One region of the Pseudomonas sp. FW305-3-2-15-C-LB1 genome, then DNA from elsewhere that is predicted to be linked to it. Evidence: riboswitches for the same ligand, from Rfam matches in the RefSeq annotation. Region 1 holds a riboswitch; each other region holds the start of a gene.

Region 1 (10,292 bases):
TACTGGCGGTGCAACTGGATTTGATCACCGGCTTGATTCTGTTCCCCTACCTGGCGTGGCTGTGCGTGGCAGCGGCGCTGAACTTTTCGATCCTGCGGAATAACCGCTGATGGCCTACACACCTTGGCCCGCCAGTGGCCCGGAACTGGCCGAGATGCGCCGCTTCAACCAGAAGCTCGCCTGGATGCCGCGCTTCAAGATCCGTAATCGCGTCACACCGCGCCTGATCCAGGCGCTGTTGCGCACCAGCCAAATGCTTAAGAAAGCGCCAGCTGCTGAATGCAAACTGGTCGACTTCGTACCCGTGCGCATCCTGCGCCCAAGCGGCAAGCCCAAGGGCGTGGTGCTGGATATCCACGGTGGTGGCTGGGTGATCGGCAATGCACAGATGGATGACGACCTCAACCTGGGCATGGTCAACGCCTGCGAGGTGGCGGTGGTGTCGGTGGATTATCGGCTGGCGGTCGACACGCCGGTCGAAGGGCTGATGGACGACTGTCTGGCGGCGGCGCGTTGGTTGCTCACGGCCGATGAATTTGTCGGCCTGCCGGTGTTCGTGGTCGGCGAATCGGCCGGCGGGCACTTGGCGGCGACGACATTGCTGGCGTTGAAGCAATGGCCGCAACTGCTCCAGCGCGTGTGCGGGGCGGTGTTGTATTACGGCGTCTACGACCTTACCGGCACCCCAAGCGTGCGCGCGGCGGGGCCGGACACCTTGTTGCTGGACGGCCCGGGCATGGTCGAGGCGCTGCGCATGCTGACCCCGGGGTTGAGTGATGATGAGCGTCGGCAGCCGCCGTTATCGCCGTTGTATGGCGACTTCGAGGGCCTGCCGCCGGCGTTGATGTTTGTGGGGGAGTTGGACCCATTGAAGGATGACACGCTGTTGATCGCTGAGCGGTGGCCGCGGGCAGAGGCGTATCTGCTGCCGGAGGCGGCGCATGGGTTTATTCATTTTCCGGTGGTGATGGGGGGGAGCGTGCTTGCTTATAGCCGCCAGTGGATCAGTGCCCGACTGGGGAGATGATCATTCAAGCCGCCATGTAAGCGTGCGTACGTCTGGGATAAAGGGCAGTGGGGTGTGCGAGTTGCGCCTGTGAGTGCTGCCGGCAAGACGGTAAAGGCTGATCCATTGAACTTAAAAACTGATCGATGAGTCAGGTTAATCAGCTGCTCTTCTTCCCCTCCCAGGACTTTTCCATGCGCGAATACACCCTCAGCTACCTGTTCAACGATGAATCCCGCACCCACGTGTTCGAACTTGAGCAATCCCGGTTGTCGATACATGAGGCGGCGTTGCACCTCCTGCAGCTGCATTTCGGCGATGCCGAGAATGGCTTGATCCTGCCCCCTGCGGATGCAAGCCCGGAAGAAATTCTGGAGCAGGCGCAGGTGTTGGGGATTACGCAGATAGCCATTGTATGAGCCCAAGGCTCAGCATTCAGGCGGTCGCGACGGCGGATATCCCTGAGGTATTGAGGTTCGTGCTGCAAGCTCGTTCCGAGCTTTTCCCCAAGCTCAATGCAGAGGGGATGCCGGCAGACTTGGCGCGTTTCGAGGCGGTCTATCTGCAGGGCCATGGGCAATTTCTGATCGCTTGCGCTGAGGGGCAGATTGTCGCTGCCATTGGCTACCTACCCTATGATGGGCGTTTCCCGCAGTTGAATTACCAAGGCCGCAAGACGGTGGAGGTGGTGCGGTTGTTTGTGCTTCCCGCCTTCCGTCGTTTTGGCCTGGCGAGGCAGTTGTACCGCGCGCTGGAAGCGCTGGCGCAGGCGGATGGGGTTGAGGTGATGTACCTGCATACCCACCCATTTTTGCCGGGAGCGATTGAGTTCTGGGTTCGGCAGGGGTTCGAGGTGGTGGATGTGGAAGCAGACCCGCTGTGGCGGACGACGCATATGCAGCGGTCCCTGTAGGCCTGTTGTGGCGAGCGGGCTTGCCCCGCGTTGGGCTGCGCAGCGGCCCTGAAACCCTGCGCCCCAGTTCGACCTGGAGGAATGCAGCGGCCTTATTGGGGCTGCTTCGCAGTCCAACGCGGGGCAAGCCCGTTCGCCACGATAAACCGCTATTCCAGTATCAAGCGGAACGCAGCCGCAGGATCTGCGCCCCATCAAACGGGTCCGTCAGGTAATGCGCCTGCACGCCGAATGTCTCGTGCAACCGCTGCGGCGTCAGCACTTGCAGCGGTTTGCCCAGCGCCACCAACCGCCCGCGATCCAACACTGCCAGGCGGTCACAGGTCAGTGCCTGGTTAAGGTCATGCAGCGCAATCAAGGTCGTCACGGGCAGCGCCTGCACACCCTTCAAGATCGCCAGCTGATGCTGGATATCCAGGTGATTGGTCGGCTCATCCAGCAACAGAATCTGCGGCCGTTGCGCCAATGCGCGGGCGATGTGCACGCGCTGGCGTTCCCCGCCCGAGAGGCTGCGCCAGGCACGGTGGCTCAGGTGGGTGGCGTCGACGTCGCGCAGGGCCTGGCGCACGATCGCATCGTCATCCAAGGACCACGGGCTCAGCGCCGACAGCCACGGCGTACGGCCCAGCGCCACGGCGTCGAATACGCGGATGGCGTCGTCGGTGTCGGCCTGTTGCTCCACCACGGCCAGTTGCTGCGCGATGGCGCGGCGGGACAGCGTGCCCAGGCGCTGGCCGCCCAGCAGCACGTCGCCGGACGCCGGTGCACGTAGCCCGGCCAACAGCTTGAGCAAGGTGGATTTGCCGGAGCCATTCGGGCCGACGATGCCGAGGGTTTCGCCCAATTGCACGTCCAGATGAATATCACGCAGCAACTCGGCCTCGCGCACCTTGAAGCCCAACCCGCTGCAACTGAGGACGGTCATCGCGCATTCCTCCGGCCGATCAGGATCAGCGCAAACACCGGTGCACCGACCAGTGCGGTGACCACGCCGACCGGAATCACCTGGCCCTTGATCAGCGTGCGCGACAGCACATCCGCCGCAATCAGGAACAACGCGCCACCCAAGGCGCTGGCGGGCAACAGCCGCGAATGCCCGGTGCCAAGCAACAGGCGCACGGCATGGGGAATCACCAGCCCGACAAAGCCGATAGAGCCGACAATCGACACCATCACTGCCGTCACCAGCGCCGCGCAGCCCACCAGCACAAATTGCACGCGGCGCACCGGAATACCGAGTGACGCCGCCGAGTCGCTGCCAAAGGTAAACGCATCCAGCGCCCGGCGGTGCCACAGGCACACGGCCAGGCCGGCGACCGCCACCGGCACCGCCAGCCACACCGAGGGCCAACGCACGCCGCTTAGATTGCCGAGCAGCCAGAACAGGATGCCGCGCGCCTGTTCGGAGCTGGCCGACTTTGTGATCAGGAACGCGGTGAGCGCATTGAACAATTGCGAGCCGGCAATACCGGCGAGGATGATCTGGCCGGTGCCACTGACCGAACCGCTGGCCCGCGCCAACAGGATCACCAGGGCAAACGCCGCCATCGCGCCGATAAACGCGCCCGCCGACAACGACACCAAGCCGCCGCCCACACCCATCAACGCCACCAGCACCGCACCGGTCGAAGCGCCGGCGCTGATGCCCAGCAGGTAGGGATCGGCCAGCGGGTTGCGCAACAGCGATTGCAAAATCACCCCGCAGGTGGCCAGCCCGGCACCGCAGGCGGCGGCGACCAGGGCGCGGGTGAGGCGGTAGTTCCACACCACGCCTTCATCGATGGGGTCGAGCACGTAGCCGGCGCCCCACAGTTTGTTGGCGAGTACCTGGAGCACCACCTGTGGCGAGATGGCGGTTTCACCAATGGCCACGCCGGCGAGGACGGCAACCAGGAGCAGGGCCAGGGCGAGCAGGGTGCGCATCATTTTGGCAGGTCGTAGCCGTCGATGGCCGTGGCCAGTTGTTCAAGGCCGTCGAACATGCGGATGCTGGCCTGCAACGCCAGGGCGTCGAGGATGATGATGCGGTTGTTTTTCACCGCGTCCATGTTGCGCGTTACCGGGTCGCTGCGCAGGAAGGCGAGTTTCTTTTCATGGTCGTCGGCCGGGTAGCGGCGGCGGTCCATGCGCGCGATGACGAGGAAGGTCGGGTTGGCCTTGGCGATGGTTTCCCAACCCACGGCGGGCCACTCTTCATCGGACTGCACCACGTTGGAAAGGCCCAGGGTTTGCAGCATGAATTCGGGGATGCCTTTGTGGCCGGCCACGTATGGATCGCTGGCCATCTCGGCACTGGAGAACCACACCAGCGCGCTGGCCTGCTTGAGGCCTTTGCCCTGCACGGTGGCGACGGATTTGGCCAGGCGCGCCTTGAGCTCGTCGTTCAGCTGCTGGCCGCGCTCCTGCACGTCGAAGATCTGCGCCAGTTGGCGGATGCTTTTATAGATGGTCTCGATGCGAAACGGCTCCAGCCGTGTGCCGTCGGCGCCCACCAGGTTGTCCTTGCCTTCGCAGTCGGAGGGCAGCAGGTAGGTGGGGATCTTCAGTTCATGGAACTGCTCGCGGGTACCGACCACGCCTTGCGCGCCGACCACCCATTCCAGCTCGGCGGCCACCAGTTGCGGGCGCTTGGCGATCACGGCTTCGAAGCTCGGTTCGTTGTTGGCCAGGCGCTCGATTTTATCGTTCTGTGCCTTGTACTGCGGCAACACACTGTTGAACCACAGCGAGGTGCCGACCACTTTATCGGCCACGCCCAGGGCATACAGCATCTCGGTGGCGGCCTGGCCGATGGTCACGCTGCGGGCGGGAGCTTGCGCAAAGGTGATCTGGCTGCCGCAGTTTTCCACCGTCAGCGGGTAGTGAGTGGGCGCGGCTTGGGCCAGGGCACAGAAGCCAACGCCTGTGAGCAGGGCGGTAACGCGTGGCAGCATGGGGCGATCTCCGAGTGAAGCGTACGTGCCATTCGGAAATTCACTCTCGGGCTCCGGGGGAGCGACAGGCAAGAATGTCCTTCCCGGACACCCCGCCGGTTAGTGATTGAGCTTGGGCCGGCAGGTCTCCTGACTGATGCGTCGTCGCCAGGCTCCAGCCTTCCCGGACGAGGTCCAGTGGCATCGAGGAGCAGGCTCGGCATCTACAGTTGCGGGGGCAGTTCCGGTTGGCGCGGGTGTACCGCGCCTCGGATTCCCTATTAGTCCCGTTTGGGAACCGGCGCGGTATGGTAGTTGATTAAGGCGGGGCGACATAGCCCACGGCGTGCCCGGTCAGAGACGAATGTCCTCGGGCCCCTGGATCAGCGCTTCGATGCGCGTGCCGGTGGCGCGTTCTTCGTTGCTGAAGCCGTCGTAGTCGGCCAGGTTGCCGAAGCGGATGCCGGTCAGGCGCTCGATCTGGATCACGCTGCGCTGGTAGGTGCGCAGCTGGCCGAACACTAGCTCCAATTGGCCCAGTTCGCGGCTCTGATCGATCATGTAGGCGCTGGCCGAAGGCTTGCCGTCATCGCTCAGGTAGGCGACCACCTTCCAGAACGCCTTGGGGATCTGCACGCCCCGGTAAATGCGGTCGTCGTCAGCGAACACCGGGCCGCTGAACACCGTGGCCCGGGCTTTCCAGCGTTGGGTGTTGTCGAGGATGTAGTCTTCGAGTTCCAGCCAGGTCTTCTGGTTGAACCCGCTCATCTGCGGCGAGCAGTTGGTGAAGTGGAAAGTGTCGAGGTTGGCGGTTTGCGCCACGTCGCCCCAATTGGGGTCCTGGCGGCGCACCAGGTGGCCGCGGTCCAGGCCATTGCCGGCGTAGAGCGCTTCGCCGACTTGGGCGTCGACCGGCAGGCGGCCATCGTAGGCCCAGGTGTCGTTGCTGCGGATGATGTCCACATGCTGGCCGCCGTCGATGTTGACGCCCACATACAGCGCGAGGCGCTTGGCGCGTGACATCGTTATGGAGAAGTGCGTGTAGTCCAGGCGCTTCTGGGCATCGCTCGCCAACGCTTCTTCCAGCGTGGGCCAGGGCACCCCGAAGCTGCCGAGAAAGTCCTCCGCGTAGCCACGCCGGTCCTTCAAGTCTTTGGCCGGCGTGACGCGGGGTGTCGCTGCGCGTGCCTCCAGCAGCGTGGGGCTCGGCGCGATCAATGGGCGCAGGTCGGCAAGCCGGGGGCGGTAGGCAAGGTCGATTTTGGCTTTACGTGCGGGCATCGGTCAGTCCTCCTTGGATAAACACGACTGCAACATAGATTAATGACAATTGATCATACGCACTAACCCCTGGGGGCTATCCTCAAACGGTCATCCGGACGTTCAGCACACGCCAACAAGGAGCCAGCCCATGTGTGATCGCCATTACCGTAACCCGATTTTCTGCCTGATCCCGCCCTATATGCTCGACCAGATCGCGCGTAACGGTGACAAAGCGCAACGGGATGTCGCGCTGCGTACCCGCGCCAAGGACAGCACCTTCCGCTCGCTGCGCATGGTCGCGGTGCCCGCCAAGGGCCCGGCGCACCTGGCGCTGGCCATGGGCGCCGACAAACGACGCTCGATCTACAGCGCCGAGGGCAGCGACAGCCTGCCGGGCAAACTCATCCGTGGCGAAGGCCAGCCCGTCAGTGGCGACGCGGCGGTGGACGAGGCCTATGATGGGCTGGGTGCCACCTTCGACTTTTTCGATCAGGTCTTTGACCGCAACTCCATCGACGATGCCGGCATGGCCCTGGACGCTACCGTGCACTTTGGCCAGAACTACAACAATGCGTTCTGGAACTCGACCCAGATGGTGTTCGGGGATGGGGACGGCGAGCTGTTCAACCGCTTCACGGTCGCCCTCGACGTGATTGGCCATGAGCTGGCCCACGGTGTGACCGAGGATGAGGCCAAGCTGATGTATTTCAATCAGTCCGGCGCGTTGAACGAGTCGCTGTCGGACGTGTTCGGTTCGTTGATCAAGCAATATTCGTTGAAACAAAAGGCCGAGGACGCCGATTGGCTGATCGGCAAAGGGTTGTTTACCAAGAAGATCAAAGGCACCGCGCTGCGCTCGATGAAAGCCCCCGGCACCGCGTTTGACGACAAGCTGCTGGGCAAGGACCCTCAGCCCGGGCACATGGATGATTTTGTGCAGACCTACGAGGACAATGGCGGGGTGCATATCAATTCCGGTATTCCCAACCATGCGTTTTACCAGGTGGCGACGAAAATCGGCGGGTTTGCCTGGGAACGTGCCGGGCGCATCTGGTACGACGCGTTGCGTGATGCGCGGTTGCGGCCGAACTCAGGGTTTTTGCGCTTTGCACGCATTACCTACGATGTTGCCGGTCGCCTCTACGGCGCGAACAAGGATGAGCAGAAGGCGGTCAAGGAGGGCTGGAAGGCGGTCGGTATTTCAGTCTGACGTGAGGAGCAACCATGCAAATTTCGCTGAAGGAAAACGGCGGGCCTGCTTTTTTTCCGGGCCTGGCCAAGCCGCGTACGGTTGAGCTGGACAGCCTGCCCGAGCAGGACCAGCAGGAGTTGCGGCAGTTGGTCGAGGCGTGCGACTTCTTTCAACTGCCGCAAAGCAGTGAACCCGCGCCCGGTAACCCGGGCCAGGTGCATTACACCCTGACGGTGAAGGAGGACCAGCGCGAACACACGGTCTGTGTGCTCGCGCCAGTGAAGTCGCAGGCGCTGGAGGGGTTGGTGCAGTGTGTGCGGCGGCATATTCGTGCATAAACAATTTCAGGCCACCGCATGCCTGTGGTGAGCCACAGGTCAGGCGCTGCTCTGATTTATGTGCGATCCAGCCACACGGTCTGCGCGTTGCAGAACTCGCGGACACCGAAGTGAGACAACTCGCGGCCGAACCCGCTTTTCTTGATCCCGCCAAACGCCACCCGAGGGTCGGAGACGCTGAAGGCATTGACGAAGATGCCGCCGGTTTCCAGCTGATTGGCGATGTCCCGCGCCTTCGCCGGGTCGCTGGTGAAGATGCTCGCGGTAAGGCCGAACTCGCTGTCATTCGCCAGGGCCACGGCGTGGTCGGCGTCGCGGGCGGTGATGATCGAGGCCACGGGGCCGAACAGTTCCTGTTTGAACGAGGTCATCTGGTCGGTGACGTTGGCCAGTACGGTCGGCGCATAGTAATTGCCGGCGCCGGGTATTTTATGGCCGCCCAGCAGCAGGGTGGCACCTTCTTCCAGAGTCGCCTGGACCTGGCCATGCAGCTCGTCGCGCAGGTCGAAGCGGGCCATCGGGCCGATGTAGGTGGCGGCTGAAGTCGGGTCGCCCATCACCAGGGCGCGGCTGGCTTCGAGGAATCTGGCGGTGAAGGCTTGCACCACACCTTTTTCGATGATCAGGCGCTTGGCGGCGGCGCAGACCTGGCCGCTGTTCTGGAAGCGGCCGATCAGGGCGGCTTGTACGGCGGCATCGAGGTCGGCGTCGTTGAGCACGATGAACGGGTCGGAGCCGCCCAGTTCCAGCACGCATTTTTTCAATGCGGCACCGGCCTGGGAGCCGATGGCGATACCGGCGCGCACGCTGCCGGTGAGGGTGACGGCGGCGATGCGTGGGTCGGCGATGGCTTGGGAGACGCCGTCGTTGGTCACGTTGACCACTTCAAACAGGCCTTTGGCAAAACCGGCGGTGTGGAACGCCTGCTGGATCAGGTAAGCGCTGCCCATCACGTTGGGTGCGTGTTTGAGCACGTAGGTGTTGCCGGCCAGCATGGTCGGCACGGCGCCGCGCAGCACTTGCCACACCGGGAAGTTCCACGGCATCACCGCGAAGATCGGACCCAGTGGGCGGTATTCGATCTGGGCGCTGCCGTTGTCCACCTGCGTCGGTTCCGGGGCGAGCATGGTCGGGCCGTGGGCGGCATACCACTCGCTGAGCTGCGCGCATTTTTCGATTTCGGCACGGGCCTGGGCGATGGGTTTGCCCATTTCCAGGGTGATCATCTGCGCCATATCTTCGGCTTGTTCGCGCAGGGCGCTGGCCAGGCTCAGCAGCAACTCGGCGCGCTGGCTGACCGGCTGGCGGCGCCAGGTGCGGAAGGCGAGGGTGGCGCGCTCGAGGGCGGCGTCCAGTTGCTGCGCGGTTTCATACGGGTAGCTGCCGACCGTTTCGCCGTTGGCCGGGTTGATCGAGAGGGCGTGGGTAGTCGCGTTCATGGCACCGTCCTGCTGAATGATGAGGTTGGGTTCAGCCTACGGGGGTATATCTTTTCTGGAAACTGAATAATATTAAGCAATACATTCACGATTGGAGAATGATTTGGACCTGGTGCAACTGGAAATCTTCAAGGCCGTTGCCGAACAAGGCAGCATCAGCGCCGCCGCGCAGTTGATTCACCGCGTGCCGTCGAACCTGACTACGCGCATCAAGCAACTGGAGCAAGACCTGGGCGTGGAATTGTTTATCCGCGAGAAAAGCCGTTTGCGTCTATCGCCGGCGGGCTGGAATTTCCTCGGCTATGCGCGGCGCATCCTCGACCTGGTGCAGGAGGCCCGTGCGACAGTGGCGGGGGAGGAGCCCCAGGGTGCGTTTGCCCTCGGTTCGCTGGAGAGCACGGCGGCGGTGCGTATCCCGGCGTTGCTCGCGGCGTACAACCAGAAACACACCAAGGTCGAGCTGGACCTGAGCACCGGGCCGTCGGGCACGATGATCGAAGGCGTGTTGTCGGGGCGGTTGGCGGCGGCGTTTGTCGACGGGCCGGTGCTGCATGCCACCTTGGAAGGCGTGGCGGTATTCGAGGAAGAGATGGTAGTGATCGCGCCGCTGCAACACGCGCCGATCACCCGGGGGCAGGATGTGAATGGCGAGAACATCTACACCTTCCGCTCCAACTGCTCGTATCGGCACCACTTTGAGCGCTGGTTTTCACAGGATGGCGCGGTGCCGGGCAAGATCTTCGAGATTGAGTCGTACCACGGCATGCTCGCCTGCGTCAGTGCCGGCGCCGGGCTGGCGCTGATGCCGCGCAGCATGCTGGAGAGCATGCCGGGGTCGGCGGCGGTGAGCGTGTGGCCGCTGACGGATAACTTCCGGATTTTGAATACCTGGCTGATCTGGCGGCGCGGGACGGTGTCGCAGAGCCTCAACAGCTTTGTAAAGCTGTTGGAGGAACGCGATCTGGTTGCTTCCTAGATTGTGATGGGTATCAGCCGCCGAATTGCAGGGTGCCCATGGCCAGTTTTGCCATGACTGCAGTTGCGCCCAACTGCACCAGCCACAGTGCCAGGCCGCCAAGGAATACACCGAGCGCCACTTGCAGTACCAGGCTCTTCTGGCGCTTTGCTTGCGGTGCACGCGGGGGGAAGTGGTCCAGCTCGTCGCGGTCGGCACGCAGGTCCAGGTCGTCGTTTCTCATAAGGTACTCACAGCAAAGGGGCGGTCGAGG
Region 2 (10,292 bases), on a different contig from region 1:
GCCCTGCTCGCTGGCCTCCCAGCCGGGCTGGTTGTCCTGGGCACAAATGGCCTGGATCACCGGGATATTGCGGCGAAACGGGCGCAAATGCGGCGCTTCGGGGCTGGATTGGGCGAAGCCGGTGGTATTGAGGATCACCGCCGCGCCGACCTCATCCAGCAGGTCTTCGACCACCGCCAGGCAGCCGGGCTCTTTCAAACTGGCGACCGCCATCGGCAACGGGTTAAGCCCCGCTGCGTGCAGGCGCTGGCAGAACACATCGATAAAACCGGTATTGGCCGCCTGCAAATGGGAGCGGTAGAACAACACCGCCGCCACCGGCCAGTCGGCGTTCCAGTCTGCCTGCCAATGGTTCAGGCGGGCGCTGGCGTGGTGCGGGTGATAGATCGCCGTGCGTGGCAGGGTTTGGGGCTCGGCCCAGGCATAGTCGCGGCACAGGTAGGCGCTGGCCAGGCAACGATAGAAATCCAGGGCATTGCCCAGGCCGCCCTGACGCAGGAAGTGCCACAGCCGATCACGCGCTTCGGCACCGACGGTGCTCAGCCCGCTGAGTTCCGGGTCCGGGCGATCATCCCCCGGCACCAGGATCAGCTGCACACCGCGCTCGGCCAACTCCACCAGACGCTCGATGCCGTAGCGCCAGTAACCGATACCGCCATGCAGCGAAATCAGGATGACCTTGGCGTGGCGCAGCACCTCATCGACGTACAAGTCGACCGAGGCATGGTTCTGCACCTGCATCGGGTTGGCCAGGCGCAGGCTCGGGTAGTCGTCGGGCAATTGCTGGGCCGCTTCGGCCAGCAGCGCCAGGCTGGAATCGCCGCTGCACAGGATCACCAGGTCAGCGGGGGTTTGGCCAAGGTCGGCAATATTGTCGTCCGAGACGAAACCACCGGGCTGGGTCCTGAGCAGGTGCATGGGTCAGACGCTGAGGGCGGCGCGCAGTTGCGCTTCGAGGCCCGCCGCGTCCAGTTCCTGGCCGATCAGCACCAGGCGCGTGGTGCGCGCTTCTTCAGCGCCCCAGGCGCGGTCGAAGTGTTTGTCGAACCGCGTGCCCACACCCTGGATCAGCAGGCGCATCGGTTTGTTCGGGATGGCGGCGAAACCTTTGACGCGCAGGATGCCGTGTTGCACCACCAGTTGCGTCAGGGCATCGAGCAGCAGTGCTTCATCGGCTTGCGGCAAGTCGATGGAAATCGAGTCAAACGCATCGTGGTCGTGGTCGTCTTCACCTTCGTGGTGATGATCGTGGTGGCTGTGGCGGCCGTCGATGTGCTCTTCGGAACCGGCGCCCAGGCCGATCAATACGTCCAGGGGCAAGCGACCACTGCTGGCTTCGACGATCTTCACCGCCGGCGGCAGCTCCTCGGCGACTTCCAGGCGCACGCGAGCCAGGTCTTCGGCATTGATCAGGTCGGCCTTGTTGAGGATCACCAGGTCGGCGCTCGCCAGTTGATCGGCGAACAACTCGTGCAACGGCGATTCGTGGTCCAGGTTCGGGTCGAGTTTGCGCTGTGCGTCCACCTGGTCCGGGAAGGCAGCGAAAGTGCCGGCGGCGACGGCTGGGCTGTCGACCACGGTGATCACCGCATCCACGGTGCAGGCACTGCGGATTTCCGGCCACTGGAAGGCTTGCACCAATGGCTTGGGCAATGCCAGGCCGGAAGTTTCAATGAGGATATGGTCGAGATCGCCGCGGCGGGCGACCAATTCGCGCATCACCGGGAAGAATTCTTCCTGCACGGTGCAGCACAGGCAGCCATTGGCCAATTCGTAGACGCGGCCGTTGGCCTCTTCTTCGGTGCAACCGATGGAGCACTGCTTGAGGATTTCACCGTCGATGCCCAGCTCGCCGAATTCGTTGACGATCACCGCGATGCGACGGCCCTGGGCGTTGTCCAGCATGTGGCGCAGCAAGGTGGTCTTACCCGAGCCGAGGAAGCCGGTGACGATGGTAACGGGGAGTTTGGCCAGTGTTTTCATCGGATGCCCTTGGGGGCGGGCATATGGGACGATTGGCGCTGCGACGGCGCGCAGCAGCGGATTTCGTCACCGGATCACCCCGCCCGGTTGAAGTAGAAAATCGGTTGCGAGGCAGGTCTCCTGGCTTGGGGCTTGCGGGTCTTGCGACCGGCGCTGGCTGCGCCTTCCCGCCTTGTCGGCAGTGGCGTGGCAGTCAGCTGAACCCTTTACAGTTGCGGGGGCAGCCGCGGCTTGGACCGCGTTCCCTTCTTAGCTTCGGCCTGGGCCGAAGAACCTCGAGGGTGCAAGGCTACGCAGTGCTTGGGGGATGGTCAATGATGGGGTTGGGTTGGCTTGAGTACATATCCATTGCTGCGGTAACGGACATGCCCCCAGAACGCACATCCCCAATTGACTCCCCTCCCACCCCCATGCTCTCCTACACATCTTGTTTCGGGTGCCCTGCAAAGGGTGAAACGGGAAACCGGTGACTCATGCACACACGCATGACAGTCCGGTGCTGCCCCCGCAACGGTAAGCGAGCGAAACGTCATATCCACTGTGCCAGTCGGCATGGGAAGGCGACGTTTTCAGGCATTGAGCCCCTCGCAAGCCCGGAGACCGGCCCGAAAAAATCAGATAACAAACCCGCGGTGGGCGGGCGCTGTTCAAAGCCCTGCGTGCCTGGCTCGCGGGGCTTTCATGCGCTCGTTTCACCCTGACACCTGAAAGGGACGCGCCATGTCGATCATCAGCAGCACTTCGCACGCCACCAGCAGCACCTCTACCTTGGGCCAACGCCTGACCGCCGCCATCGGTGCGTCGATCCTCGGCGCGTGCCTGGTGTATTTCGCCGGCTTCTCGCATATCGAGGCGGTACACAACGCTGCCCACGATACCCGCCACAGCGCCGCGTTCCCGTGCCACTGAGGCTTGCCGACATGATCAAGCGTATTGCGCAAACCGCAGGTTTCACCGGCCTTCTGGCTGCCCTGTTGCTGACTTTGCTGCAAAGTTTCTGGGTCGCCCCGCTGATTCTGCAGGCGGAGACCTTTGAAAAGGCCCCGGCAGCGACTGAACTGCACGAACACGCCGACGGCGCAACTGCACATACCCATGACGCCGAAGCCTGGGAGCCTGAAGACGGCTGGCAGCGCGTGCTGTCCACCACGGGTGGAAACCTGGTGGTCGCCGTTGGCTTCGCCCTGATGCTGGCCGGCCTGTACACCCTGCGTGCACCAACCCGTACCGCCCAAGGCCTGCTCTGGGGCCTGGCGGGTTATGCGACCTTTGTACTGGCGCCTACCCTGGGCCTGCCGCCCGAGCTGCCGGGCACCGCCGCCGCTGACCTGGCACAACGGCAGATCTGGTGGATCGGTACTGCCGCGTCTACTGCAGCCGGTATCGCGCTGATCGTGTTCGGTCGCAACTGGCTGCTCAAGGCGCTGGGCGCGGCAATCCTGGTGGTGCCGCACGTGATCGGCGCGCCACAACCGCAAGTGCATTCGATGCTGGCCCCGGAAGCACTGGAAGCGCAGTTCAAGATTGCTTCGCAGCTGACCAACGTGGCGTTCTGGCTGGCCCTCGGCCTGATCAGCGCCTGGCTGTTCCGCCGCAACCGTGACGATCGATACTCGGCGTGAAACTGGTCGTCGGCCTGGGCTGCCGGGAGGGCTGTGATGTCCACACTCTGCTGGCCTTGTTTGACGCCGCCCTCGTCGAGGGCGGTATCGAGCGCCACCGTATCACTGCGCTGGCCAGTCTTGATCGCAAACAGGAAGAACCCGGGCTACTGGCCTTGGCCGCGCGGCTGAACCTGCCGTTGCAGTGTTTCAACGCTGAACGACTGGCGATTTATGCCGACCGGCTGAGCCATAAATCGGACGTGGCTTTTGCCCACACCGGCTGTTACGGCATCGCCGAAAGCGCCGCCCTGGCCCTGGCCGAACAGCTCGCCAACGCCCCTGCGCACCTGCTGATCACCCGCCAGAAAACCGCCCTGGCCACCTTTGCATTGGCGTGCGCCGACTGAAAACCCGATAATCGCCCCTTTCGATCATGAGCAGATTTCATGCTCGCCCGTTTTTCATCAGGATTTCCCATGACCGTCTACTTCATCGGCGCAGGCCCCGGCGACCCGGAATTGATCACCGTCAAAGGCCAACGGCTGATCCGCAGTTGCCCGGTGATCATCTATGCCGGCTCGCTGGTGCCGGCGGCGGTACTGGAAGGTCATCAGGCAGAAACGGTGACCAACAGCGCCGAACTGCACCTGGAACAGATCATCGACCTGATCAAGGCCGCCCATGCCAAGGGCCAGGATGTGGCACGCGTGCACTCCGGCGACCCCAGCCTGTATGGCGCGATCGGCGAGCAGATCCGCCATTTGCGCGACCTGGGCATCCCGTTCCAGATCATCCCTGGCGTTACGGCGGTGGCCGCTTGCGCGGCCCTGCTGGAAACCGAGCTGACCCTGCCCGACATTGCCCAGAGCGTGATTCTGACCCGCTACGCGGATAAAACCAGCATGCCGGCCGGTGAGGACTTCGACAGCCTGGCGCGACATGGCACCACCATGGCGATTCATCTGGGGGTCAACCACCTGGACAGGATCGTCGCCGAACTGCTGCCCCATTATGGCGCGGATTGTCCGGTTGCCGTGGTGCACCGGGCGACGTGGCCCGATCAGGATTGGGCGGTCGGAACCCTCAGTGACATCGCTGCAAAAGTGGCGACCAAAGGGTTTCGGCGTACGGCGTTGATTGTGGTGGGTCGGGTGTTGGCGAGTGACAGTTTCAGTGAGTCATCGTTGTATCGGGCGGGGCATGCGCATCTTTATCGATCTTGATATTCAACATCACAAAACATTTACAACATATTGATTTTATTGAGTAAATTTATTAAAAAAAATCTGACAGCCCAGCTTTCGCAATGAACACTCAACATTAGATAGATAGCGTAATCTATTGAATTTAAAGCAAAAAAAACGGCGCTCACGGGGCGCCGTTTTTATGTCCGCAGCGAACGCCTTACTCAGTAGTAGGCGTTTTCTTTCTGCGTGTGGTCGGTCACGTCACGTACGCCCTTGAGCTCCGGAATACGCTCGAGCAAGGTGCGCTCGATGCCTTCGCGCAGGGTCACGTCCGCCTGGCCACAACCCTGGCAGCCACCGCCGAACTTGAGCACGGCAATACCGTCTTCAACCACGTCGATCAGGCTGACCTGGCCGCCGTGACTGGCCAGACCTGGGTTGATCTCGGTCTGCAGGTAGTAGTTGATACGCTCGTTGACCGGGCTGTCAGCGTTGACGTTCGGCACCTTGGCGTTCGGTGCCTTGATGGTCAATTGGCCGCCCATGCGGTCGGTGGCGTAATCGACCACGGCATCGTCAAGGAAAGCTTCGCTGAAGGCATCGATGTACGCGGTGAAGCTTTTCAGCCCCAGGGCGGTGTCTTCAGGCTTCTCTTCGCCGGGCTTGCAGTAGGCAATGCACGTCTCGGCGTATTGGGTGCCGGGCTGGGTGATAAAGACGCGGATGCCGATACCCGGGGTGTTCTGCTTGGACAGCAGGTCGGCCAGGTAATCGTGGGCGGCGTCGGTAATGGTTATGGCAGTCATGGAAACTCCTCACAGGCTTGCCGGCAGTTTACGCCAAAATATTACGCAGGTACAAAGTCCTAGTATTTTTGTCGGGCAATAGATTCCGGCCCCTCTATGTCAAGCCAGCGCTTGAGGGCGCGATAGGTTCCCTTTTCAAGCCATTGGTAGCTCCAATATGAGCCCAACGCTATTGCTGCGATGCACACCAGCAGCATCGCGTAGGGATCTATTCCCATACTCTTGGCAATCAATAGCCCAGCAGCGAGTACCGGCACGTGGATCAAGTAAACCGAGTAAGAGCAGTCTCCCAGCATCTTCAAAAGGCGGGAGCCCTGAAAGTAGGGTTCCAACGCCACACAACTGATCACCAACACAGCGCTTGGCACCCCCCACTCCAACGAACGCGGTAGATTTGCCCCGTGATAAATCGCCACTGACGAGACCAGGATACCCAATAACGGCAACCATGAGCCGGACCGGCACAGGCCACATCGGTACAGCATGCCGATGGCAATACCCATCAGAAAGTCGAGAATAATGTCATTCCTGTAAAAACCGCTGGCTAGACCCAGGGCGGGGCCGATGTAACACACAAGATAAAGCAGTGCCGCGACAACCCACAGCCGATAGGATTGCCGAACGAACAAAGAGAAGGAAAACAGCAGATAAAACAGCATCAAGAAGTTCAGGGTCCACCCGACGCCCAGCAGAGGGTAAACCTCCACACCCGGCGGGCTCGGGGCGGCAATGAACAGCAGCGACATCAACACATAGCCCGGCTCGATATTCTCGTACGGAAACATCGCAGGCACAGTCGCAACCAGCAGCATCATGAGCAGGGTATAAAACCAATACGCCGGAACGATTCTTGCCACACGCATGAGCATGAAACGCCAAGGTGTCAGGGTTTTGTCCGCAGTCGAAAGAAAAATCACAAACCCGCTGATAACAAAAAATATATCGACCCTGACCCCGCCTGTTTCGACCAACAGGTCCTCCAGCCAGTTATGCGCCTCAAAGTCGAAAAACAACTGTACGAAGTGAACCCCCACCACCATCCACGCCGCCAAGGCACGTAGCGCTTGCACTGAAATCAACATGATCGGAATACCTGTTCCATTCCCGCAAGATAGATATCCGACCGCTTCAGCACCCGCTCAGAGAGATGACTGGATCACTGTCATTAGTTATAGGTTCTCATAGCGGTTCATGTCCAATACACCCTCTTCCACCGGCGTAGTCTCACGAATGTACCGCGACAGATCATGGAAATACTGCCAGAACAACGGATGACTGCGCCGCACACCCCACCGATCCACAATCTTCTCGAAACCCTTGGCATCCTTGGCCTGCTCCATTTCAGCCACGAACTCAGGCACGTCCTGGGCTGGAATATTGAACATGAAGTTCGGGTAGCTGCTCAGCACACCCGGATAAATCGTCACCGTATCCAGGCCCGGCTGGTAGCGATAGGCCTCCCCCAGCAAAAACGCGACATTACTGTGGGCACGATTGCGCAGCATGCTATAGACCACACGCTTGCCACCGGCGGTTTCAACCCGCAGCATCGTCGCTTCAGGCAATTGATCAATCACCTTGAGCCCGGCAGCTGGGCGTGAGGTCAGGCGGCTCAGGGCCTGCTCCGCATCCTGCAAGGCCGGGTCGATCCCATCGCGAGAGCAATAGGCGCCGCTGCAGCGGTTGATCGGGTCCGGGCTGGCGTTCAAATCGCCGTAACGGGTGAGCAACTGGTTGGCAAAGTCGCGCTTCGGATCGTTTTTGTTCAGGTGCAGACCAGTGGGTTTGTCGTCATCGATCGCCTCGTAATCCAGCCACAGCTTGAGCTTGCCGCTGTTCTGGTACCAATCGTCGAGGAAACCATCACGCGAATCGGCCGGCATCAGGCGCAAAAAGTTCTGCTCGGCACCATTGCGGATCAGGTCGAAATACAGCCGGGTCTGGGCCTGGTGCGACACATTGCCGAACACGTCGAAATTCACCGCCAATTGGTAATAGGTGCGCTCCAGCAGTGGATAGTCGAACAGCCACATCGTTTGCGGCACCTCGCCGATCAGGCCTTTGTTGACCGCGGCACTGTCGAAGTGGCGGAAGATGCTCAGCAAGGCATTGTCATTGCCTGCCCACAGGCTCGACCAACTCGGCGGCGGCAGGTCGGCGTAGCTGTCGCGGCGCAGCGCCTCGTATTCGTTGCGCTTATCGCGGTAGGCCAACCACAGGCTGAGCACGCTGCCCACGTCATCGTTCTGTCCCGGCATGGCCAGCAGCGGCGTGGCCTGGCCGCGATAGCGCGCATCGGTGATGTACAGGTCGTGGTCCGGGTCCTGGAACAGGGTCCAGAAATTGTCGCGGATCACATCCGTGGCGATCTGCCCACGGCACACCGGCCCACGGATAAAGGTACGCACGAAGTATTCGGCGTTATCCAGCATGAACTGGTAGCGCGCCTTGGCCGGGATGGCTTCGAAGGTTTCAAAAGGGTTGGCACGGCGGCCCGGACCGTAGCCCGGCAAGGCGTTGACCTGCCAATTGCCGGCGTAGAACAGCTCTTTGATGCGGGCCATCTTCTCGGCGCTGAACGGGTACGTAATGTGGGTTTTATGCACGATCACGCCCTGCACCGGCCACAGGCGGTAATACACGCGGGTGCCGGGGTCATCATTGGGACGGCGCGTAGCGATCAGGTCAATCGGTTGGCCACTCGGCGTGCGCGAACGCACCCACTGGAAGAAATGCCCCGGCTCGCCATTCTCGAAGTAGATGTGCGCGAGGAATAAATGCTCGAACAACCAGCGCGCCACCAGGCTTTCGCGGGCGCCGGGCTGGTTGAACAGGTTTTCCCACTGCTGCACTTGCAGGGCTTCTTTCGCGCTGGGCGCCAGGCCTTGTTCATCAATCGGCGCGCCGGAGGCAAGCCAGCGTTGCAGGGTCTGGTACTGCTGGTCCGTCAGGCCAGTGACCGCCAGCGGCATGCCTTCCCTGGGGTGGGCGCCGGCATAGGCATTGAACTCGCCGGGCATGGCGCACATGTTCTCGCGGTTCAGGCCCAGCACGATGTCTTCGGGCAGCTTGGCGTTGGGTTGCAACGGCGCGTTGTGGCCCAGCTCCAGCATGCGCGCCATCAGCGCGGCCTGGCTGCCCTGGGCGTCCAGCACCGAATAGAAGCCCTTCTGCTGCCAGGCCTGTTTGCCGAAGGCGTCATAGAACAAGCGGGTGGTCGGCGTAGCCTGGCTGCGCTCGCCATCGTAGACCGGCACTTTGCTCGCGCCGCGCGCCGCGCCCTCGGCACTGCCCAGGTTGAGCTGGCAGGCGGAGTCGTAGCAGGCATGGCAGGCCACGCATTTCTCGGTGAAGATCGGTTGAATGTCGCGGGTGTACGAAATCGCCGGGGCGGCTCCGTCGGCCTGTGCGATGCAGGCGACCAGTGCCAGGACGGCGCTGGTGATGAGGCGAAGTGACATGTATCCGGTCCCGATTCAATGCGTGCGCTGGAAAATTGCCGGTGATTCTACCGGGCCATACGGCCCTGCAACATGAGCGATATTCATCTAAAAACCGGGCATACTGCAAAACCGCACAGGTTTGTTATGATCCACGCCCTCCGTGATGCCTGACCAGAGTAGTCCCATGTCCGATCGTAGCGTTCGTCTGCAAGCCCTTCATCAAGCCCTCAAGGAACGTATCCTGATCCTCGACGGTGGTATGGGCACGATGATCCAGAGCTACAAGCTCGAAGAAGAAGACTACCGTGGCAAACGTTTCGCCGACTGGCCGAGCGACGTCAAGGGTAACAACGACCTGCTGGTGATCACTCGCCCGGACGTGATCGGCGGCATTGAAAAAGCCTACCTGGATGCCGGTGCCGACATCCTCGAAACCAACACCTTCAACGCCACCCGCATCTCCATGGCTGACTACGGTATGGAAGAGCTGGCCTACGAGCTGAACGTAGAAGGCGCACGCCTGGCGCGCAAGATCGCCGACGCCAAGACCCTGGAGAACCCGGCCAAGCCACGCTTCGTCGCCGGCGTGCTCGGCCCGACCAGCCGGACCTGCTCGTTGTCACCAGACGTGAACAATCCCGGCTACCGCAACGTGACCTTCGATGAACTGGTGGAAAACTACACCGAGGCCACCAAAGGCCTGATCGAAGGCGGCGCCGACCTGATCCTGATCGAAACCATTTTCGACACCCTCAACGCCAAGGCCGCGATCTTCGCCGTGCAAGGTGTGTTCGAGGAGCTCAATACCGAACTGCCGATCATGATCTCCGGCACTATCACCGACGCCTCCGGTCGTACCCTGTCGGGCCAGACCACCGAAGCGTTCTGGAACTCGGTCGCCCACGCCAAGCCGATTTCGGTGGGCCTGAACTGCGCCCTGGGCGCCAGCGAACTGCGTCCGTACCTGGAAGAGTTGTCGAACAAGGCCAACACCCACGTGTCCGCGCACCCCAACGCCGGCCTGCCCAACGAATTCGGCGAGTACGACGAACTGCCTTCGCAAACCGCCAAGGTCATCGAAGAGTTCGCCCAGAGCGGCTTCCTCAATATTGTCGGCGGCTGCTGCGGCACCACGCCAGGCCATATCGAGGCCATCGCCAAGGCCGTGGCCGGTTATGCGCCACGCGTGATCCCGGACATCCCCAAGGCGTGCCGCCTGTCGGGCCTGGAGCCGTTCACGATTGATCGCAGTTCGCTGTTCGTCAACGT
Region 3 (10,292 bases), 330 kb from region 1:
TGCAACGGCGAACTGATCAGGCGGTCCCACGGCCCCCGCGCCACCACGGCCTCGCGCATCTGCACCCAGCCATTGGCGGTGAGTGCATCGTCCAGGCTGCCGCGCAGGCCGCCACCCAGCTCGGTTTCGCCGTGGCGCAGCAGGTCGAGGTGCAAGATCATGCCGGGCGGTCCGCCACGGCGGCTTCGGCGAAGGTCGCCATCTGCCCGTGCAATGCACAGGCAAGGCGCAACAACGGCACTGCCAGCGCCGCACCACTGCCTTCGCCCAGGCGCAGGCCCAGTTCCAGCAACGGCTGCGCGTCGAGGTGTTGCAGCACATGACGATGGCCAGGCTCGGCGCCGCGATGGCCGAACACCAGCCACTCGCGGCATGCCGGGTTCAGGCGCGTGGCGACCAGTGCCGCGACGGTACAGATGAACCCATCCACCAACACCACGATGCCTTCCTGGGCACACGCCAGGTATGCACCGACCAGCGCGGCGATCTCGAAGCCGCCGAGATTGAACAGGGTCTGCAAGACATCGCCGCGTTGGGCGGCATGCACCGCCAGTGCGCGCTCGATCACGGCCACCTTGTGGCTCACGCCCTGGGCATTCAAGCCGGTGCCCGGCCCCGTCAGGTCACTGGCCTGGCAGTCGAGCAAGGCACACGCCAGGGCACTGGCGGCGGTGGTGTTGCCGATGCCCATCTCGCCGCCGATAAACAGCTGTGCACCGCTAGCCAACGCACGCCGCGCACTGTCGCGACCGGCTTGCAGGGCACGTTGCCCCTGGGCCTCGGTCATGGCCGGGCCGTTGACAAAATTGGCGGTGCCCGCGCCGATGTTCAGGTGACGCACACCGGGCAGGTCCAGGGACGGGGTCACCGTGCCCAGGTCGACCACTTCCAACTGTGCTTCCAGCTGCCGCGCCAAGACGCTGATAGCCGCACCACCGCTGACGAAGTTGTGCAGCATCTGCCCGGTGACCTCCTGGGGAAACGCCGACACACCTTCCGCGACCACGCCATGGTCACCGGCGAAGATGGCGATCCACAGCGCGTCCACTGACGGTTTGACCTGGCCCTGCAAGCCGGCCAATTGCACCGCCAGCGCTTCCAACTGGCCGAGGGAGCCGGCCGGTTTGGTCAGTTGCTGTTGGCGTGCCAGGGCGTGTTCGTAGGCTTGAGTGTCAATCGCCTTACACGGGTTGAGCCACCAGGTGTCAGTCATAACGCAGTACCTTTCAAAGTCAGGGGCAGGCCGGCGACGGTCAGGACAACACGCTGACATCGCTCGGCCAAGGCTTGATGCAGCCAACCGGCTTCATCCACATAGCGGCGAGTCAATTCGCCCAGCGGCACGACACCCAGACCGGTCTCGTTGCTGACAAAAATGATTTCACCCGGCAGCGCGACCAGGGTTTCCAGCAGTTGATCGCGCTCGGCGGCCAGACGATGCGAATCCTCAAGCATCAGCAGATTGGTGAGCCACAGGGTCAGGCAATCCACCAGCAGGCAGCGCTCGGTTGCCGCGTTGTCACGCAGTACCCGCGCCAGTTCAACGGGTTCTTCGATCAGCCCCCAATGGTCGGGGCGACGCTGGCGATGCAGCGCGACACGCGCGCTCATCTCGCCATCCAGCGGTTGGCTGGTGGCGATGTACGTGACGGGCAAGCCACTGTCGCTGGCAAGCTTTTCGGCGAGGCGGCTTTTGCCGGACCGGGCACCACCGAGGATCAGCTGGAGCATGACATAACACCTCGTTTCGCCAGTGGGGCCCTCGAAGCTGGCACGGCTCCCTGTGGGAGGGAGCTTGCTCCCGATGGCGTGGCGCCAGTCAGCCCATCGGCTACTGACGCACCGCCATCGGGGGCAAGCCCCCTCCCACCTTTGGGTTGCAGTGCAGCAGTTGAATACTCAGCACATTCGCTCACTGTTAAATCCCACATAGTTTGCGTAACAACTCAGTATCCAAATGGTTTTCCACCAGATCAGCCAGGCGCTCGATATCGCGCTCGCGCAGGGCGTGGTAATCCACTTCCTGCACGTCCTGCAAACCGACCCAGCGCAACAAGGCGCTGCACGCGGCCGGGCTTTCGAACAGGCCATGCAAATAGGTGCCGAAGATTTGCCCATCGGCACTTTGTGCGCCGTCCATGCGACCGTCATCGAGCAACACGGCAGCGTTCGACAACGCGTCGCCAGACGTCACGCCCGCATGGATCTCATAGCCGCTGACCTCGGCATCCTCCAGCAGCAGGCGCCCCCGCACATTGCGCAACTGCTTCTCTTCTTCCAGCGCGGTACTGAACGCCAGCAGCCCCAGGCCATCACTGGAACCGGCAGGCCCTTCCAGGCCCAACGGGTCGTGCACTTGCTCGCCGAGCATCTGCAAGCCGCCGCAAATGCCGAGCACCTTGCCGCCATAACGCAAGTGACGCGCCACGGCGGCGTCCCAACCGTTGGCACGCAGATAGGCCAGGTCGCTGCGCACACTTTTCGAGCCGGGCAGGATGATCAGGTCGGCGGCCGGGATCGGCTGGCCTGGCCCGATGAATTGCAAATCCACCTGGGGGTGCAGGCGCAGCGGGTCGAAATCCGTATGGTTGCTGATGCGCGGCAACACCGGGACCACCACCTTGAGCACCTGGGCCGCCTTGTCGATCTGGCGTTGGTCGATGCCGTCCTCGGCTTCCAGGTGCAGGTCCATCACGTAAGGCAGAACGCCCACCACCGGTTTGCCGGTGCGTGCTTCCAGCCAGTCCAGGCCGGGTTGCAACAGCGCGATGTCACCGCGAAAACGGTTGATGATGAAGCCTTTGACCCGCGCCTGTTCCGTGGGTGACAGCAGCTCCAGGGTGCCGACCAGGTGGGCGAATACCCCGCCGCGATTGATATCGGCAATCAGCAACACCGGGCAATCCACCGCCTCGGCGAAGCCCATGTTGGCGATGTCGTTGGCGCGCAGGTTGATTTCCGCCGGGGAGCCAGCGCCTTCCACCATGACCACGGGATAGGCCTGGCTCAACCGGGCGTGGGAGGCCAGCACCGCCTGCATCGCAATGGCTTTGTAGTCGTGATAGGCCACGGCGTTCATGGTGGTCACGGCACGGCCGTGGATGATCACTTGGGAGCCGGTGTCGCTGTTGGGTTTGAGCAGCACCGGGTTCATGTCGGTATGAGGCGCCAGGTTGGCGGCCTGGGCCTGCACCGCCTGGGCGCGGCCGATTTCACCACCTTCGGCGGTCACGGCGCTGTTGAGTGCCATGTTCTGCGGCTTGAACGGCGCCACGGCCACACCCTGGCGCACCAGCCAGCGGCACAACGCGGTCACTAACGTACTTTTGCCGGCATCGGAGGTGGTGCCCTGCACCATCAGCGTACTCATGCTGCGTCCTTATAGGCGGCCAGGGCGTCGTCGAGGCGCTGCCAGTCGGCCTCAGTGTCGGGCAGGCCGAAACGCAGGCTGCTGTCGTGGACGAACAGGCGCAGCAGAATGCCGCGCTGGGCCATGAATTCGTGCACACGCTCGGCATGGGGCGTGATCAGCCATTGGAACAAGGCACAGCCGCCCTGGGGTGGAAAGCCGTGGCGCTCCAGCAACGCGAACAAGCGCTGGCCCGCCTCGATGCAACGCGTGCGTTGCCGCACATGCCCGGCGGTGTCGCGCAGGCACACCTCGCCCAGCACCCGCGTCGGCCCGCTGACCGCCCAGGGGCCGACCTGCTCGGCGAGCAACTTGAGCAACTTGCGCTCGGCCAACACAAAGCCCAGTCGCACGCCGGCCAGGCCGAAGAACTTGCCGAACGAACGCAGCACGATCAAACCGACCTGATGCGCCTGGCCGGCCAGGCTCACTTGCGGGGTGACGTCCATGAAGGCCTCATCCACCACCAGCCAGCCGCCGCGCTGGGCCAGCCGCGAGTGCCAATCCAGCAGGCGTTGCGGGCTCAGGCTCAGGCCGGTGGGGTTATTGGGGTTGACCACCACCAGCACGTCGAGGCCATCAAGAAAGAAGTCGACTTCCTGTTCCTGCACTTCGCGCACCACGTAACCGGCGCGACGCCACGCTTCGGCGTGTTCGGCATAGCACGGCGACAACACGCCGACCTTGCCGGCGCGACGCAGGCGCGGCAACAACTGGATCGCCGCCTGGGAACCCGGTACCGGCAATAGATGCGCAGCGCCGTAGTATTCGCTGGCGGCCTGCTCCAGGCCGTCGTCGGTTTCCGGCAGGCGCGCCCAGGCACGCAGGGGAATTTCGGGGATCGGCCAGGGCCAGGGCGCGAGCCCGCTGGACAGGTCGAGCCAGTCGGCTTCGGCTATCCCGTACTGAATCGCTGCCTTGCGCAGCCGGCCACCATGCTCAAGCATAGAATTGCGCCCCCGCGCACAGGATCAGCAGCCACAACCATACGCCGCGCTGCACCAGTTGCCAGCCCCGATCGATGGAATCGGCATCCGCCGCCGGGCCTTCGCCCAGTTGCGGACGATGGTGCACTTCGCCGTGATAGATCGCGGCACCGCCCAGTTCCACGCCCAGGGCGCCCGCACCAGCGGCCATGACCGGGCCGGCGTTGGGGCTGTCCCAGGTCGGGCCCTGGGTGCGCCAGCATTTGAGCGCCAGCCGGGTCTTGCCCAGCAACGCGTAGGTCAACGCCACCAGGCGTGCGGGAATGTAGTTCAGCACATCGTCGATTTTTGCCGCCGCCCAACCAAAGCGCTCAAAGCGCTCGTTACGATAACCCCACATGGCGTCGAGGGTGTTGCTCAGGCGGTAAAGCACCACGCCCGGCACACCGGCCACCACAAACCAGAAAATCGCAGCGAACACCGCATCGCTGCCGTTCTCCAGCACCGATTCGGTGGCGGCACGGGCGACTTCGGTGCGGTCCAGCTCGCTGGTCTGGCGGCTGACCAGGTAGCTCACGCGTTTGCGCGCCGCCTCCAAGTCATCACTGCGCAGGGCCTGGGCCACCGGGATCACATGCTCGCCAAGGCTGCGCATGCCAAGGGCGCAGTACAACGCCAGGATCTCCAGTACCCAGCCAATGTAAGGCGCCCACGACAAGGCCGTGGCCAGCAGCGTCAGCGGCACCACGGCGATAAACCACGCGGTCACGCCATGGCTGCGCCAGCCACGGCCACCGGTATTGAAACGTTGCTCGATGCGCCCGGCAAAATTGCCGAACGCCACCAGCGGATGCCAGCGCCTGGGTTCGCCCAGCAGCGCATCCAGCGCGACTGCAGCGACACACAGCAAGGCCACACTCATTGACTCACTCCCCACGCATTTTCATACAACATGTCACTCAACGGTCGAGGCTCGGTCCAGCCTTCGAGCTGCAACATCGGTGCCGGGTAGAACTCGGCCACCGGCCCCAGGCACAACACGGCCAGGGGTTTCGCACCGGGCGGCAAACCCAGCAGATCGGCCAGCGCCTGGGGTTCGAACAACGAGACCCAGCCCATGCCCAGGCCTTCGACCCGCGCCGCCAGCCACAAATTCTGGATAGCACAGGACAAAGACGCCATGTCCATTTCCGGCAGGGTGCGACGCCCGAAGATGTGCCGCTCGCGATCATCCATCAACGCCGCTACCAGCACTTCGGCACAGTCGTGAATGCCTTCGACCTTGAGCTTCATGAACTCATCGGAACGCTCGCCCAGGGCTTCGGCGGTGCGTACGCGTTCTTCTTCCACCACCTGTTGAATCTGCCCACGCAACTGGCGATCGCTGATGCGAATAAAGCGCCAGGGCTGCATCAGGCCGACGCTGGGCGCCTGGTGTGCGGCCTGGAGCAAGCGGTGGAGCAGCTCGGGGGCGACAGTGCCGCCGCTGAAGTGGCGCATGTCGCGGCGTTCGGCGATGGCGCGGTAGACGGCGTCGCGGTCGGCCTGGGGAAAAGCGTTGTCGCTCATAGTGCTGGATCGGGCGCGAACAATGCGGCCACCGCCTGGGGATTGGATGGGAAATAGAAGTGTACGTAGGACGCCGTCATCCGCCCCTGCCGATACACCGCCTCGGCACCGCGCCCGCCATTGGGGCTCAGGCCACGGGCAATCGGTTGCCATTCAGTGGTGGTCAGGGAGTGGTGATAGGTATGGCCACGCAGGGTGCCTTCCGGTAATTCGACGTTTTGCAGGGCCAAGGCCGCCAGTTTCTTTTGCATCACCGCGTCGCCCTGCAACAGGCCGAGCAGTTCAGCGCGGATGCCGTCGACATCGGTCAGCGAGTCCAGCAGGTAGAGCATGCCGCCGCATTCGGCAAGCAAGGGTTTGCCGACCGCGTGGTGAGCGCGAATGGCGTCGAGCATCGGGATGTTTTCCGACAGCGCCTGGTGGTGCAATTCCGGGTAACCGCCGGGCAGGTAGAGGCTGTCGGCATCAGGCAATTGGCGATCGTGAATCGGCGAGAAAAACGTCAGCTCAGCGCCCATTGCGCGCAGCAGGTCGAGACTCGCGCCGTAGGTAAAGGCGAAGGCCTCATCGCGGGCCACGGCAATGCGCACGCCCTTGAGCAACGGCTCAGCCTCGATCACTTGGGGCGCAGCGAACGTCACCGGCGGCGCCAAGGCGACTTCGCAACTGCTGCCCAACGCTTGGGCGGCGGCGTCCAGGCGTACATCGAGGTCATTCAGTTCGCTCGCTTGCACCAGGCCGAGGTGGCGACTGGGCAGTTCGATACCGGTCTCGCGTGACAATGCGCCATACCAGCGCAGGCCCTCGGTGAGGCTGCCTTCGAGCAGTTGCGCATGACGCAGGGTGCCGACACGGTTGGCCAATACACCGGCGAATGGCAGATCCGGCTGATAGCGCGCCAGGCCCAATGCCAACGCGCCGAAGGTCTGCGCCATGGCCGTGCCGTCGATCACCCCCAGCACCGGCACGCCGAAGTGTCGCGCCAGGTCGGCGCTGGAGGGTGTGCCGTCGAACAGGCCCATCACGCCTTCGATCAGGATCAGGTCTGCCTCCCCCGCCGCTTCCCACAGCAAACGACGACTTTCCTGCTCGCCCACCATCCACATATCCAACTGATACACCGGCGCACCGCTGGCGCGTTCGTGGATCATCGGGTCGAGAAAGTCCGGGCCGCATTTGAACACGCGCACCTTGCGCCCCAGGTTGCGGTGCAAACGGGCGAGCGCGGCGGTGACGGTGGTTTTGCCCTGGCCGGACGCCGGAGCGGCGATCAAAACGGCAGGGCAATGACGGGGCTGATTCAAAGTTCGACGCCCTTCTGTGCCTTGATACCGGCCTGGAACGCGTGCTTGAGCATGCCCATTTCGGTGACGGTGTCGCCCATTTCGATCAACTCGGGCTTGGCGCCACGGCCGGTGACCACCACGTGTTGCATCGGTGGACGGGCTTGCAGGTCGCTGAGGACCTGGTCCAGGTCGAGGTAGCCGTGCTTGAGCGCGATGTTCAGTTCGTCCAGCACCACCAGGCCGATGGAGGGGTCCTGCAGCAATTCGCGGGAGACTGCCCAGGCGGCCTCGGCGGCGGCGATGTCGCGCTGGCGGTCCTGGGTTTCCCAGGTGAAGCCTTCGCCCATTACATGGAAGCGCACTTGCTCGGGGAAGCGACGGAAGAACAATTCTTCTCCAGTGCTGTTGCGCCCCTTGATGAACTGCACCACACCGCACTGCATGCCGTGGCCCATGGCACGGGCCAACATGCCGAACGCGGAGCTGCTTTTACCTTTGCCGTTGCCGGTCAGCACCAGCAGCAGACCGCATTCGTTGGGGGAGTTGGCGATGCGCTCGTCGATCACGGCTTTTTTGCGCAGCATGCGCGCCAGGTGGCGTTCGTCGCGGTCGGGGGAATCGGTCATGGCAGCTCTCCGTTGGGGCTGGACAAAAACGGCGGGCAGGAAAAAAGAAAAGCAGACAGCCAAGCATCGCCCACCGTGATGCTGTTGGATGTTGCAGGCCGGTCTCCGGGCTCATGAGTGGCGTGCTGGCTGAAGGCAGGCCAACGCTGCGCCTTCCCATATCGCAGGCGATACAGTGGCAAAAGGCAGCGTCTTGACTCATTTACCGTTGCGGGGGCAGCGCCGGAATCGCGGCGGCACTGTGTAGAAGTGCGCTCACTCACCGGCTTCCCTGTTTCACTCTGTCGACCCGTGGGTCACAGAGCACCTGGAACAAGCGGCGAAGGGTAGTAGGTTGGGGGTGGAGCGTCAATTAAAGCAACTTGAAGTCGACACAAAACAACTGTGGGAGGGGGCTTGCCCCCTCCCACATTTCGATTCGAGTCTGGCGCTAAGGATTGCGTGCCAGGTTGCCCGGCAAAACGCGCTTGGCGCTCAAATAGGCATTCTGCCAATAGGCCTTGGACAACGTGTCCAGCTTCACCGTACCGCCGGTTTGTGGCGCATGCACAAAGCGCCCTTCACCCACGTAGATTCCGGCGTGGCTGACCTGGGAACCGCCACCGGTGGCGAAGAACAGCAGGTCGCCGGTCTGCAGGTTCTGCTCGCTGACGTCCTGCGCGCGCATTACGATCAACTCGCGGGTGGTACGCGGCAGGGAAATCCCGGCGGCATCGCGGAAGACAAACCCGATCAGGCCGCTGCAATCAAACCCGGAGTCCGGCGTGTTGCCGCCCCAACGGTAAGGCGTGCCGACCAGGCCCAGCGCGCGGAAGAGTACGTCTTCAGCTGCGGGCGAGAAATTCTGGGTGGAATAGTTGAACACCGGCTTGGGCTTCACCGCTACGGGAGCGGGCGGCGGTGTGCGGCTTGCGCAGGCGCTGAGGAGCGCGGCGCAAACAATGAGAATCAGGCGGGCCGAGGTCGACATGTGCAGAACAATCCTGGTCTGGATGCGGCTTTCGCTGCCGAACGCTGAAAACCAGAACGCGCAAGCAAAGCTCGCGCGAACGGATTACAACAATGTCCAGGGATTCTAGCGCTTACACGTCAAACTTCAAGTATCACTTTAAGTTTACTTGCTAGCGGTAACCGTCGTCGGGGCCATGGCGAGTGCGCGCTTGGCTTCGATGAAGGTTTTGCTCCAGTAGCTGTCACCCAGGTTATCGACCCGGACACCGCCACTGCGACGGCTGCTGGAGTGGATAAACTGGTTATCGCCCAGGTAGATACCGGCGTGGCTCACACGACCACGGCCTGCCGTACTGAAGAAAAGCAGATCGCCAGGCTTGAGGTTGTTGCGTGCGACCAACGGTGCATTCACGTTGATCATTTCGCGGGTGGAGCGCGGCAGATTCATGCCGGCCTCTTCACGAAACAGGTAGCCGATGAAACCGCTGCAGTCGAAACCGGCTTCAGAGGTACCACCGAAACGGTAACGGGTACCGATCAGGGACATGCCGCGTTCGAGGATGCTGTCGGCCAGGACTGGAAGCTGATAAGGCTTGTTGCCGGCGAAGTCGGCCAGTTCCTTTTCCGTTGCGACTTCTTCCTCATAAACAGAGGCAGATTGTGCAGCAACGAATTTTGCCTGATTTTGAACCTGTGGTTTCTGCTGATCGACCACCTGCTGAGGGTGGGAGGCGCAACCAAACAACAGGGTAACGAGTGCGAGGGGCACGAGGGGTGCGAAGCGATTTAGCATGGGCACGACCGTGGCTGATATGTAAAGAAGTCGAGACTATGCCTTCTATCACATCGATTTGCAAATTCAATCGTGCTCTATGTGACTTCGCGATTGGACTATGACATCTAAGCCGTAATTCCATTTATCGGTTCGAATGCGATGCCCAGCCGGCAGAAACGCAGGTTTTCTGGCGCCCGTAAAATGGCGAACCGCGTAAATTCAATGAGTTACCAGCCCAACGTTTCCTTGAGAAAAGGGATCGTCAATTTTCTTTGAGCCTGCAAGGACGCCTGATCGAGCTGCTCGAGCAAATCGAACAGCGCACTCATGCTGCGGGTGCCTCGAGTAAGGATAAAGTGCCCGACTTCGTCGGTGAGGTGCAGGCCGCGACGGGAGGCCCGCAATTGCAGGGCACGCAATTTGTCTTCGTCGGACAGCGGGCGCATCTGGAAGATCAGCGCCAGGGTCATGCGCGACTTGAGGTCGGCCAGCTTGATCGGCAACTCGCGTGGCGAAGTCGACGCGGCAATCAGCAGGCGCCGACCGCTGTCACGCAAGCGATTGAACAGGTGAAACAGCGCTTCTTCCCAATCCGCCTTGCCGGCGATCGCCTGCAAGTCATCCAGGCACACCAGTTCGTATTGCTCAAGGTGATCGAAGATGCCGATACCGCGATCCATCAACTCGGCCAACGGCAGGTACACCGCCGGTTCGCCCATCTGCTCGAACCGCAGGCACGCAGCCTGCAAC

The links. Region 1 has a riboswitch for cobalamin ahead of AC3WP7_RS03940 (ABC transporter substrate-binding protein). Riboswitches for the same ligand answer to the same signal wherever they lie in the genome.
Region 2: linked by a shared signal. The riboswitch ahead of cobW (cobalamin biosynthesis protein CobW) and the one ahead of AC3WP7_RS03940 (ABC transporter substrate-binding protein) in region 1 are both predicted to bind cobalamin.
Region 3: linked by a shared signal. The riboswitch ahead of cobO (cob(I)yrinic acid a,c-diamide adenosyltransferase) and the one ahead of AC3WP7_RS03940 (ABC transporter substrate-binding protein) in region 1 are both predicted to bind cobalamin.

The regions. Positions count from the first base shown of each region.
Region 1 is NZ_JBYSZX010000002.1:5,661-15,952, reverse strand. It holds gene tspO (tryptophan-rich sensory protein TspO) at 1-110, shown strand, start outside; gene AC3WP7_RS03965 (alpha/beta hydrolase) at 110-1,027, shown strand; gene AC3WP7_RS03960 (hypothetical protein) at 1,201-1,425, shown strand; gene AC3WP7_RS03955 (GNAT family N-acetyltransferase) at 1,422-1,919, shown strand; gene AC3WP7_RS03950 (ABC transporter ATP-binding protein) at 2,080-2,844, opposite strand; gene AC3WP7_RS03945 (FecCD family ABC transporter permease) at 2,841-3,845, opposite strand; gene AC3WP7_RS03940 (ABC transporter substrate-binding protein) at 3,842-4,852, opposite strand; cobalamin riboswitch at 4,955-5,149, opposite strand; gene AC3WP7_RS03935 (DNA/RNA non-specific endonuclease) at 5,186-6,112, opposite strand; gene AC3WP7_RS03930 (M4 family metallopeptidase) at 6,243-7,304, shown strand; gene AC3WP7_RS03925 (protealysin inhibitor emfourin) at 7,319-7,624, shown strand; gene AC3WP7_RS03920 (aldehyde dehydrogenase family protein) at 7,681-9,063, opposite strand; gene ptrR (putrescine utilization regulator PtrR) at 9,167-10,039, shown strand; gene AC3WP7_RS03910 (hypothetical protein) at 10,053-10,262, opposite strand.
Region 2 is NZ_JBYSZX010000012.1:47,010-57,301, reverse strand. It holds gene cobN (cobaltochelatase subunit CobN) at 1-918, opposite strand, end outside; gene cobW (cobalamin biosynthesis protein CobW) at 922-1,983, opposite strand; cobalamin riboswitch at 2,077-2,276, opposite strand; cobalamin riboswitch at 2,401-2,606, shown strand; gene AC3WP7_RS21545 (CbtB domain-containing protein) at 2,704-2,892, shown strand; gene AC3WP7_RS21540 (CbtA family protein) at 2,904-3,605, shown strand; gene AC3WP7_RS21535 (cobalamin biosynthesis protein) at 3,602-3,994, shown strand; gene cobM (precorrin-4 C(11)-methyltransferase) at 4,064-4,810, shown strand; gene nfuA (Fe-S biogenesis protein NfuA) at 4,996-5,580, opposite strand; gene AC3WP7_RS21520 (acyltransferase family protein) at 5,640-6,662, opposite strand; gene AC3WP7_RS21515 (fatty acid cis/trans isomerase) at 6,750-9,041, opposite strand; gene metH (methionine synthase) at 9,208-10,292, shown strand, end outside.
Region 3 is NZ_JBYSZX010000002.1:336,771-347,062, forward strand. It holds gene cobC (alpha-ribazole phosphatase family protein) at 1-161, opposite strand, end outside; gene cobT (nicotinate-nucleotide--dimethylbenzimidazole phosphoribosyltransferase) at 158-1,213, opposite strand; gene cobU (bifunctional adenosylcobinamide kinase/adenosylcobinamide-phosphate guanylyltransferase) at 1,210-1,731, opposite strand; gene AC3WP7_RS05370 (cobyric acid synthase) at 1,919-3,370, opposite strand; gene cobD (threonine-phosphate decarboxylase CobD) at 3,367-4,356, opposite strand; gene cbiB (adenosylcobinamide-phosphate synthase CbiB) at 4,349-5,257, opposite strand; gene bluB (5,6-dimethylbenzimidazole synthase) at 5,254-5,904, opposite strand; gene AC3WP7_RS05390 (cobyrinic acid a,c-diamide synthase CobB) at 5,901-7,208, opposite strand; gene cobO (cob(I)yrinic acid a,c-diamide adenosyltransferase) at 7,205-7,816, opposite strand; cobalamin riboswitch at 7,896-8,142, opposite strand; gene AC3WP7_RS05400 (C40 family peptidase) at 8,247-8,786, opposite strand; gene AC3WP7_RS05405 (C40 family peptidase) at 8,931-9,560, opposite strand; gene hda (DnaA regulatory inactivator Hda) at 9,770-10,292, opposite strand, start outside.